One region of the Geobacillus sp. E263 genome, then DNA from elsewhere that is predicted to be linked to it. Evidence: riboswitches for the same ligand, from Rfam matches in the RefSeq annotation. Region 1 holds a riboswitch; each other region holds the start of a gene.
The links. A riboswitch is a leader RNA that binds a small molecule or an ion and turns the genes downstream of it on or off. The one in region 1 is predicted to bind thiamine pyrophosphate.
Positions count from the first base shown of each region.

Region 2: linked by a shared signal. The riboswitch ahead of thiM (hydroxyethylthiazole kinase) and the one ahead of thiC (phosphomethylpyrimidine synthase ThiC) in region 1 are both predicted to bind thiamine pyrophosphate.
Region 3: linked by a shared signal. The riboswitch ahead of tenA (thiaminase II) and the one ahead of thiC (phosphomethylpyrimidine synthase ThiC) in region 1 are both predicted to bind thiamine pyrophosphate.

Region 1 covers NZ_CP041632.1:3,032,554-3,035,832, forward strand. Annotated here, with positions in the region: gene thiC (phosphomethylpyrimidine synthase ThiC) at 42-1,763, opposite strand; TPP riboswitch at 2,129-2,243, opposite strand; partial or broken gene FNL97_RS15595 (methyl-accepting chemotaxis protein) at 2,307-2,771, opposite strand; gene FNL97_RS15600 (DUF2935 domain-containing protein) at 2,888-3,279, opposite strand, start outside.
Region 2 covers NZ_CP041632.1:1,476,949-1,480,227, forward strand. Annotated here, with positions in the region: gene FNL97_RS07680 (DUF6044 family protein) at 1-477, shown strand, start outside; gene FNL97_RS07685 (glycosyltransferase family 2 protein) at 490-1,521, shown strand; TPP riboswitch at 1,582-1,693, shown strand; gene thiM (hydroxyethylthiazole kinase) at 1,755-2,564, shown strand; gene thiD (bifunctional hydroxymethylpyrimidine kinase/phosphomethylpyrimidine kinase) at 2,579-3,279, shown strand, end outside.
Region 3 covers NZ_CP041632.1:2,807,240-2,810,518, reverse strand. Annotated here, with positions in the region: gene FNL97_RS14390 (class I SAM-dependent rRNA methyltransferase) at 1-724, opposite strand, end outside; gene FNL97_RS14385 (YbjQ family protein) at 881-1,195, shown strand; TPP riboswitch at 1,269-1,376, shown strand; gene tenA (thiaminase II) at 1,485-2,183, shown strand; gene FNL97_RS14375 (ECF transporter S component) at 2,167-2,757, shown strand; gene FNL97_RS14370 (ABC transporter ATP-binding protein) at 2,778-3,279, shown strand, end outside.

The sequences.
Region 1 (3,279 bases):
TCTCCTTCAGTTCGGCAATTTCCTTTTGCAACTCTTGAACATTATCGATAGAGAGATGAGCCATTTTCGACAAACTCCTTCGCTTTTTGTTTCATCCCTTCTTCCCTCACCGTTTTTTGCAGCTCATGTGAAATTTTCATCGAGCAAAACTTCGGTCCGCACATTGAACAAAAATGCGCGACTTTCGCCCCTTCCGCCGGCAATGTTTCATCATGATATTCCCGAGCTCGATCTGGATCAAGCGAAAGGTTGAACTGATCGTTCCAACGAAACTCAAAGCGCGCTTTTGATAACGCGTCATCCCGCCGTTGCGCTCCCGGGTGCCCTTTTGCTAAATCGGCCGCGTGTGCTGCGATTTTATAAGCGATCACTCCTTCGCGCACATCATCTTTATTCGGCAGCCCTAAATGCTCTTTCGGCGTCACGTAACAAAGCATCGCCGTTCCGTACGCGCCAATGATCGCCGCTCCAATCGCGGATGTAATGTGGTCATATCCCGGCGCGATATCGGTCGTAAGCGGTCCTAATGTGTAAAATGGCGCACCTTTGCAAATTTCGATTTGCTTATCGACATTTTCTTTAATTTTATGCATCGGCACATGCCCTGGTCCTTCGATCATCACTTGCACATCATGTTTCCACGCGATTTCTGTTAATTCTCCGAGCGTCTCCAATTCAGCAAACTGTGCTTCGTCATTCGCATCGGCAATCGAGCCTGGACGCAGCCCGTCTCCAAGCGATACTGCAATATCGTACGTTTTCAAAATCTCGCATATTTCTTCAAAATGCGTGTATAAGAAGTTTTCTTCATGGTGGGCTAAACACCATTGCGCCATAATCGAGCCGCCGCGTGAAACAATGCCAGTCGTTCGGTTTACCGTCATCGGTATGTAACGAAGCAGCACCCCCGCGTGAATCGTAAAATAGTCCACCCCTTGTTCCGCTTGTTCGATGAGCGTATCACGGTAAATTTCCCACGTTAAGTCTTCCACGACGCCATTCACTTTTTCAAGCGCTTGATAAATCGGAACCGTCCCGACAGGCACAGGGGAGTTGCGAATAATATACTCCCTTGTCGCATGAATATGTTTTCCTGTCGATAAGTCCATAATCGTGTCTGCTCCCCAGCGCACCGCCCAAAGCATTTTTTCGACTTCTTCTTCAATGGATGATGTGACTGCGGAATTGCCAATATTCGCGTTAATTTTTACATGAAAACGACTCCCAATAATCATCGGTTCACTTTCCGGATGGTTAATATTCGAAGGAATAATCGCTCTGCCTGCGGCAACTTCTTGACGCACGATTTCCGGATCTATATTTTCGCGAATTGCAACAAATTCCATCTCCGGCGTAATAATCCCTCGTTTTGCGTAATGCATTTGCGTAACGGTTTTTCCTTTTTTTGCGCGCAGCGGTTTTCGCGCAAAAGGCAGAATAATCTCTGATTGCTTCCCATTACGGAATCCGTTATCTTCCGGTTTCACTGGACGCCCCTCGTATTCTTCAACGTCCCCTCTTTCTAAAATCCAGCGTTTTCTTAGCGGCGGCAATCCTTTTTGAATGTCCGGCTGAAAATCAGGATCGGTGTAAGGACCGCTTGTGTCATAAACACGAACAGGTTCATTTTCGATGATTCCTGTTTCTGTCTTTGTTGGACTTAACGTAATTTCTCTCATCGGAACACGAATATCCGGTCTTGAACCTTCGACATACACCTTTTTACTCGCAGGAAATTGCATGAAAGATTTGATGTTTTGCATGTAACTCCTCCTAGTTACTAAAATCTATAAAAATCGACTCATCGCGATGGAACCAGCCAAACAGCTTGCCGCTCAGGAAACACCTGAGTTCCATCAGGAAGGGAATCCTAATGTCTCACCGGCTGTGAAAGACAACCCGTGGTTCGCTGTCAGCGGCGGCTCCTGTCATGCACCATTTCTTCCATCGGTCAGTACACGACAGCGATTTTAGCAACCAGGTCTACACCTCCTTAAAATAATGGTTAGGACCTGAAGTTACACCAAAACGCGGGGCAAGATAGGAGACCATATGCGGAAATAAAAAATCGGGTCCTTTTCGGAACCCGATGGAATGCAAATAGCGAAACGTACGCAGCAAACGCATACACTCCCGCTATCTACTTCCCTACGCTGGTATAACCCAGATCAGGTTCAAAGGGTCAAAGAACTTAAGCGCGTTCTTTTCTCAGTCCAAGCTATTGGACTCCCCTAGTAGATAAGCGACAAATTTATTTAATTTTTCTTAATATTAACATATTTATATAACCATGTAAATACACTTTTTTACACGGTAAATCGTTTTAACATTGTTTGCATATTTTCCACCATTTTGCTTAATGATGATGCCGATGAAGCAATTTCCTCCATCGATGCCATTTGTTCTTGTGTTGCCGCCGAAACATTCGCTGATCCAGAAGAAGTTTGTTCCACAATCTCCGTCATATGTCCAATGGAAGCGGCCACCCGTTGCACGTTTTCTGTCATTTGCTCGATCGCTGTGGATACTTGTTCGATTTGGGCATTGACTTCGCCGATGGATTGGCGGATTTGTTCAAACGACTGTCCAGCCGTTTGCACAACATCAAGCCCTTGCGATACTTCGCTAACTACGGTTCCCATCGATTCGATCGCTTTTTCCGTTTCTTCTTGGATATAGCCGATCAGCTGCGAAATTTGCTGTGCGGATTGAGCAGACTGTTCCGCCAATTTGCGAACTTCATCCGCCACAACGGCGAACCCTTTTCCTTTTTATATTTCTAGTATATTACAAAACATAAAACAAACCGTTACCCTTTTTCATTACTACTTACTCTGCTCTTTTTCAAACACATAAAATGCCTATCCGAAACGAATAGGCATTTTCCTTATTTTCCGTATAACAACAATTGAGCAATGCCAATAAAATATTCTGACTCACGAATAATATGGTTCAGCACTACTTTTGCCGTTGGATTTTTGCTCACTGCTTTGCTTTCCGTTTTTATTTGTTGACACAGCTTAATAAAATCAAGACTTTGCTGCAAGCAATGAGACACTAGCTGCAACACTTGCTGGTAAAGCTGATAAGGAACGTAATATCCCGCGCGAACGACCGATTCAATAAAACGCACTACTTGCTGATGTGTTGCAGAAAGCGCCTCTTCCCATTTTTTCAACGCTTCGACATAAGCCGGCTCTAAACCGCTAACAAGCTCCCGAATAACGACCGTATGCTCCTCTTCTTGATGTTTCCAAAATTCCGCTTCGTCTAAAATAC
Region 2 (3,279 bases), 1.6 Mb from region 1:
CGCGAGTTTTATGCGGAAAAGCAATTCAAAGAAATAAAAGAGCACATCGGACTGCCGGTTCACAAATATCGTGTCGCCAGCATCGGCATTCATCCGGCGATTGCGCAATATAACGGATTTTACACGCTCGATACGTACAACAATTTTTATCCGCTCTCTTATAAACATCAGTTCCGCCAAATCATTGCCAACGAACTCGCAAAAAACAAAAAGCTGCGCGAGTACTTCGATGAATGGGGCGGACGCTGCTATATTTTTGTCGATGAGCTGGGCAAACATTATATGTTTAAAAAGAATTCCAAGCGAACGATTAAACATTTAGAGCTCAATACCGATGTGTTTTATCAAATGGGCGGCCGTTATATTTTCTCGGCATTGCCGATTGAAAACGCAAAACAAAATCAGCTGACGCTTGAAAAAGTGTTTCATTCCAAAGAATCGGCATGGACGATTTATTTGTACAAGGTGATACCGTAAGGAGGGGTTAACATGAACGAACCAATGCTTACGATTGTTGTGCCGTGTTATAACGAAGAGGAAGTATTGCCGGAAACGATTCGCCAGCTCCGCAATCTTCGGGAGGAGCTGATTGCCGAGCGCCTTGTTTCTCCTGAAAGCACGTTATTATTTGTCGATGACGGAAGCGGCGATGTGACATGGGACATTATTTATAAAGCAAGCTTGCGTTATCCGGAAGTAAAAGGAGTGAAACTTGCGCGCAATGCGGGGCATCAAAACGCGCTGTTAGCGGGGCTGTTTGCTGCGAAAACGCGTTCTGATTGCATCGTTTCGATCGATGCGGATTTGCAAGATGATATTTCCGTCATTCGCGATTTTGTCCAAAAGTTTCATGAAGGATATGAAATTGTGTATGGGGTGCGCAATAAGCGCGATACGGATACGTTTTTTAAACGCCATACTGCTCAATGGTTTTATAAACTGATGAGAGCAATGGGAGTCGATCTCGTTTATAACCATGCCGATTATCGGTTAATGAGCCGGCGGGCGGTAGAGGAACTCGAACGGTTCGAGGAAGTGAATTTGTTTTTGCGCGGAATTGTGCCGCTGCTAGGGTTTCGCTCCACAACCATCTATTATGATCGGAAAGAGCGGTTTGCAGGAAAAACGAAGTATCCGCTCAAAAAAATGATCGCGTTTGCCCTTGATGGGATCACTTCGTTTAGTATTACGCCGATTCGCATTATTTCGCTCATTGGGTTTGTTTCCTTTTTCGTCAGCTTATTGTTTGGAGTATATTTTCTTCTTTTAAAATTTACCGGCCATACGCAAACAGGCTGGACATCGCTCATTACATCCATTTGGTTTCTCGGCGGCTTGCAGCTTATTGCGTTTGGGTTGATCGGAGAATATATTGGGAAAATTTATAAAGAAACAAAACGGCGCCCCCGATACATTGTCGATCTTGATTTATTTAATTTGCCGATGCCGCAGCCGTGGCACCAATCTCCTTCACTAAGTGAAGGATCAACGATGCCGGAAATTTCAAAACACCGTTCATAATGTGATATTTTTACTTGCAATATGTGAAAAGAAGGAGTAGACTCTTTTGTGAAAAACTATATATTGTTTTGCGGGAGCTTGCGGAAGCAGGCTGAGAGTACGGCTAATTCCGCCGTTGACCGTTCGAACCTGTTTGGGTAATGCCAGCGCAGGGAAAGTGACTGTGGGATCCGTATACACTTTGCTTGCGCGCAAAGTGTTTTTTTATTTCGCAAAAAGGGAGAGGATGGGAAATGAACAACCAGGAAGCGATAAACGCATTGCAAATGGTTAGACAAGCCAATCCGCTTGTACATAACATTACGAATGTTGTTGTAACGAATTTTACGGCAAACGGACTGCTTGCGTTAGGTGCTTCACCGGTCATGGCGTATGCGAAAGAGGAAGTTGCGGATATGGCAAAAATTGCGGGGGCGCTTGTCTTAAATATCGGAACATTAAATCCAACAGAAGTGGAAGCGATGATCATTGCCGGAAAAGCGGCAAACGAAGCTGGCGTTCCTGTTATTTTCGATCCGGTTGGCGCCGGGGCGACGCCGTATCGCACGGAGACGGCGCGAAACATTGCGAGCGCGGTCCAACTGTCTGTCATTCGCGGCAATGCGGCGGAAATCGCGAATACTATCGGCGAATCGTGGACCATTAAAGGCGTTGATGCGGGAGAAGGCAGCGGGGATGTCGTATCGCTTGCGAAAAAAGCGGCTGAGCAGCTGAAAACAGTAGTCGCCATTACAGGAAAAGAGGATGTTGTAACAGATGGAAATACGACGTATATCATTCGTAACGGACACCCGTTGTTAACGAAAGTGACCGGAACTGGCTGCTTATTGACATCTGTTATTGGCGCATTTGCGGCTGTAGAGCGGGATGTGCTAAAAGCGGCGGCGGCGGCGCTTGTCATCTATGGAGTTGCCGCGGAAATCGCTGCGAAAAATGCAGGAGACGAAGGACCGGGCAGCTTTCAAATCGCCTTTTTGGACGCGCTTTTCCGCGTAGGAGCGGATGAGATCAGCCGATACGGCCGCATTGAACAAGGAGAATGAAGGGAGAGGAAATAATGGTATATAAAGCGTTAACAATAGCCGGTTCTGACAGCGGCGGCGGTGCTGGGATTCAAGCGGATTTAAAGACGTTTCAAGAATTGCGTGTATTTGGGATGTCCGCATTAACAGCGGTAACGGCGCAAAATACACTCGGTGTCCAAGGAGTGTATCCATTGCCGCCGGAAGCGGTCGCACAACAAATTGAATCCGTCGGAACCGATTTAGGAGCGGATGCGGTAAAAACGGGGATGCTGTTTAGTGCAGAAATTATTGAAGTGGTTGCTTCGAAAGTAAAGCAATTTGGTTGGGACCGTCTCATCGTCGACCCGGTCATGATTGCCAAAGGCGGCGCTCCGCTATTGCAAGAAGAGGCAGTAAGCGCATTAAAAACGCATTTGCTTCCGATTTCGATGGTGGTTACTCCGAACATTCCGGAAGCGGAAGCATTAACCGGCCAGACGATTCGAACGATTGAGGACCGTAAGGAGGCGGCGAAACGTCTGCATGAACTAGGAGTGAAATACGTTGTGATCAAAGGCGGACATGACGATGATGGAGAAGAAACGGTCGATGTATTATATGACGGAAGTGAATTTTTCTATTTCACAAGCAAGCGAATCGATACAAAACATACGCATGGAACAGGATGCACGTTTGCCGCGGCGATAACGGCAGAACTCGCAAAAGGAAAAACAGTGCAAGAAGCAGTGCAGAC
Region 3 (3,279 bases), 230 kb from region 1:
GTTTCGCACCATATAAGCACGCATTGAGCATAAACGAGCCAGTATGGGTAAAACAGTCGAGCACTGTTGTATCGCTGTTAATGAGCGGTTTAATCGCCGCTCGGTTTTGTCTTTGGTCGAAGAAAAATCCCGTCTTTTGCCCGTTTTCAATGTCGACGATATATTTGACGCCGTTTTCTTCAATCAGCACTTCCGTTTCCGACTGGCCATACCAAAAGCCTTTTTCTTGCTCTAGCCCTTCTAGCTCGCGGACATACACGTCATTGCGCAAATAAATCGCTTTTGGCTTAAATACTTCAAGCAAACCACGCAAAATCCAGTCTTTCCGTTTTTCCATCCCGAGGGAAAGAATCTGAACGACAAGCACGTCTTCGTATTTATCGACGATCAGCCCCGGTAAAAAGTCAGCTTCACCGTAAATAGCGCGGCATGAGCGAACGCCGGGAATCATTCGCTCACGATACTCCCATGCTTTGCGGATTCGGTCGACAAAAAATTGTTCATTTAGCTCTTCATCAGGATTTTGCGTCAAAACGCGCACAATGATTTGCGATTTCGGGTTAATATAGCCCTTTGCCAAAAAGTAGCGTTGATGATTATATACGTCCACAAAATCGCCTGGTTCAAAGTCTCCTTCAATATAATCGACTTCGCTTTGGAAAATCCATGGATGTCCTTGTTCCAGACGTTTTTTTCGCTTTCGTTTTAAAAATACGTTTGCCACGTTCTCCACTCCATTATGATATAGTCGTTTGCTTTTTCTATGATACAGAATTGCGGACAAAGACGCAACGCAGGCAAGTTTGTCGACATTTGGCAGGACTATTTTCTTCTAAACAGAATAACGATAAGCATAGATGAAAAGAAAAGAGGGATTGTGATGATTATCGCAACGACGGACTATGTACCAGGAAAACAAATAAAAGAGTATATCGGATTTGTACAAGGAAATACGGTACAGTCAAAACATATCGGCAAAGACATTATGGCTGGTCTGAAAACGATTGTCGGCGGAGAAATCAAGGCGTATACCGAAATGATGGACGAAGCGAGAAAAATTGCGATTGGACGCATGATAAACGAGGCGAAACGCCAAGGAGCAAATGCGGTAATCGGCGTAAGAGTCGCTACAGCGGCAATTATGGCGAATACGTCGGAAATCTTGGCATACGGTACAGCAGTCATCGTGGAATAGTAAAAAAAGGGTTGACAATGATATTTACCGTGATATGATAAATTTAAACAAGGGAAAATTTTTTATATTGGACGCAATCCACTAGGGGGGCCTTTAGAAAGGCTGAGATCAAAGTGTGCCTTTGAGACCCTTAGAACCTGATCTGGGTAATACCAGCGTAGGGAAGTGGAGTGGCGCAGTCGTGGGTTTTTCTGTGTTTTTTCGACGACTATGTGTGCAACACCACTTTCTTTACGCATCGTAAAGGAAGTGGTGTTTATTTTTTATAAAAAGAGGGGGAGAGATAAAGATGTCATTTGCGATGGAATTGCGGAAAAAGGCCGATCCGATCTGGCAGGCAAGCTTTCGCCATCCTTTTGTGAGAGAGTTAGGGGAAGGAACGCTAGACCTTACTCGTTTTCGCTATTATGTGATGCAAGATGAGTATTATTTGCACCATTTTGCGAGAGTTCAAGCAATTGGAGCGGCGAAGTCTCCAGATTTGAAGACAACCGCGCGCATGGCGTATCACGCCCAAAGCACATGTGAAGCGGAATTATCTTTGCATGAAACGTTTGCCGAGCTGCTTGGGATCACGGAAGAAGAAAAAGCGTCATTTATTCCGGCGCCGACCGCATACGCGTATACGTCGCATATGTACCGGGCTGCGTATGAAGGGCATTTAGGTGATGTGATTGCGGCGATTTTGCCGTGCTACTGGCTTTATTATGAGATTGGTGAGCGGCTAAAGGACTGCAAGCCGAAAGAGCCGATCTATCAGAAATGGATTGGAACATATAGCTCCGAATGGTTTCGCAGCTTAGTAGAAGAACAAATCGCCCGTTTGGATGCGATTGCGGAAGCAGTCACCGAATCCGATCGCAAACGGATGGAACAGCATTTTCTTATTAGCAGTGAATATGAATACGAATTTTGGGAGATGGCATATCGCTTAGAAACATGGCCATCAGCAAGAAAGGAGATCAAAGAACATGTCAGCAACAACTAAAGGATTGAAGCTTGTTGATATTTTAACGACAATCGTGATTTCTGTCGTTTTTGGGATCATTTATAAAATTTGGGGACCTTTCTACTACTTTGTCAAGCCATTTGGTTTCCATATCGATCAGTTGATTTACGGCATGTGGTTTATCGCCGCATCGGTGGCATATTTGCTGATCCGCAAGCCAGGTGTTGCGCTGTTAGCGGAAATTGCTGCTTCTTCTGGAGAATTTATTATGGGCTCAGAGTGGGGGCTAGAGGTGCTTATTTACGGAGTCGTTCAAGGGCTTTTGGCGGAAGTGGTGTTTGCCGCGTTCCGTTATAAACGGTTTGACGCATTGGTCGTGTCGTTAGGGGCGATTGGTGCGACGATTGGCTCGCTTGTGATGGATTTTTATAAAGGGTATATTGAATCGCTGGCTCCTTGGAACTTGGCATTATTCCTTATTGCCCGTTTTATTGGCGCAGTGGTGATTGCCGGTGTTTTTGCCGTTTCTTTAGTAAAAGCGTTAGAAAAAACTGGTGTGACGCAAATGTTGCGCCCGGCTTCGAAAGAAGATTACGATGCGCTTGATCGTTAAAAAAGGTGGCGTGTGAACCGATGAAACCGATAGCATCTGTTGAACGGCTGCGCTTGAAATTTCCTGGAAAAGATACATTGTTATTTAAAGATTTATCGATCACGTTTTACGAAGGAGAAAAAGTGTTGTTGCTCGGTCCATCCGGATGCGGAAAATCAACATTGTTGCAAGTGCTGTCGGGCTTGATTCCGCATTCGATCGATATTCCGATGAAAGCAGAGCGAGTGCAGCTTCCCAATAATTGGGGCTACGTCTTCCAAGATCCCGATTCGCAATTTTGCATGCCGTTTGTCGATGAAGAAATCGCCTTTGCGCTCGAAAATATCGGTGTGCCGCGCGAAGAGATGAAAGAGCGGATCGAGAAGCTGCTAGAGACAGTTGGTCTTTTTGTAGAGCCGCATACCGATATTCATACACTATCGGGAGGAATGAAGCAACGGCTCGCCCTTGCTTCCGTATTGGCGTTAGATCCAGATGTACTGTTTTTGGATGAACCAACGGCAATGATTGATGAAGAAGGAA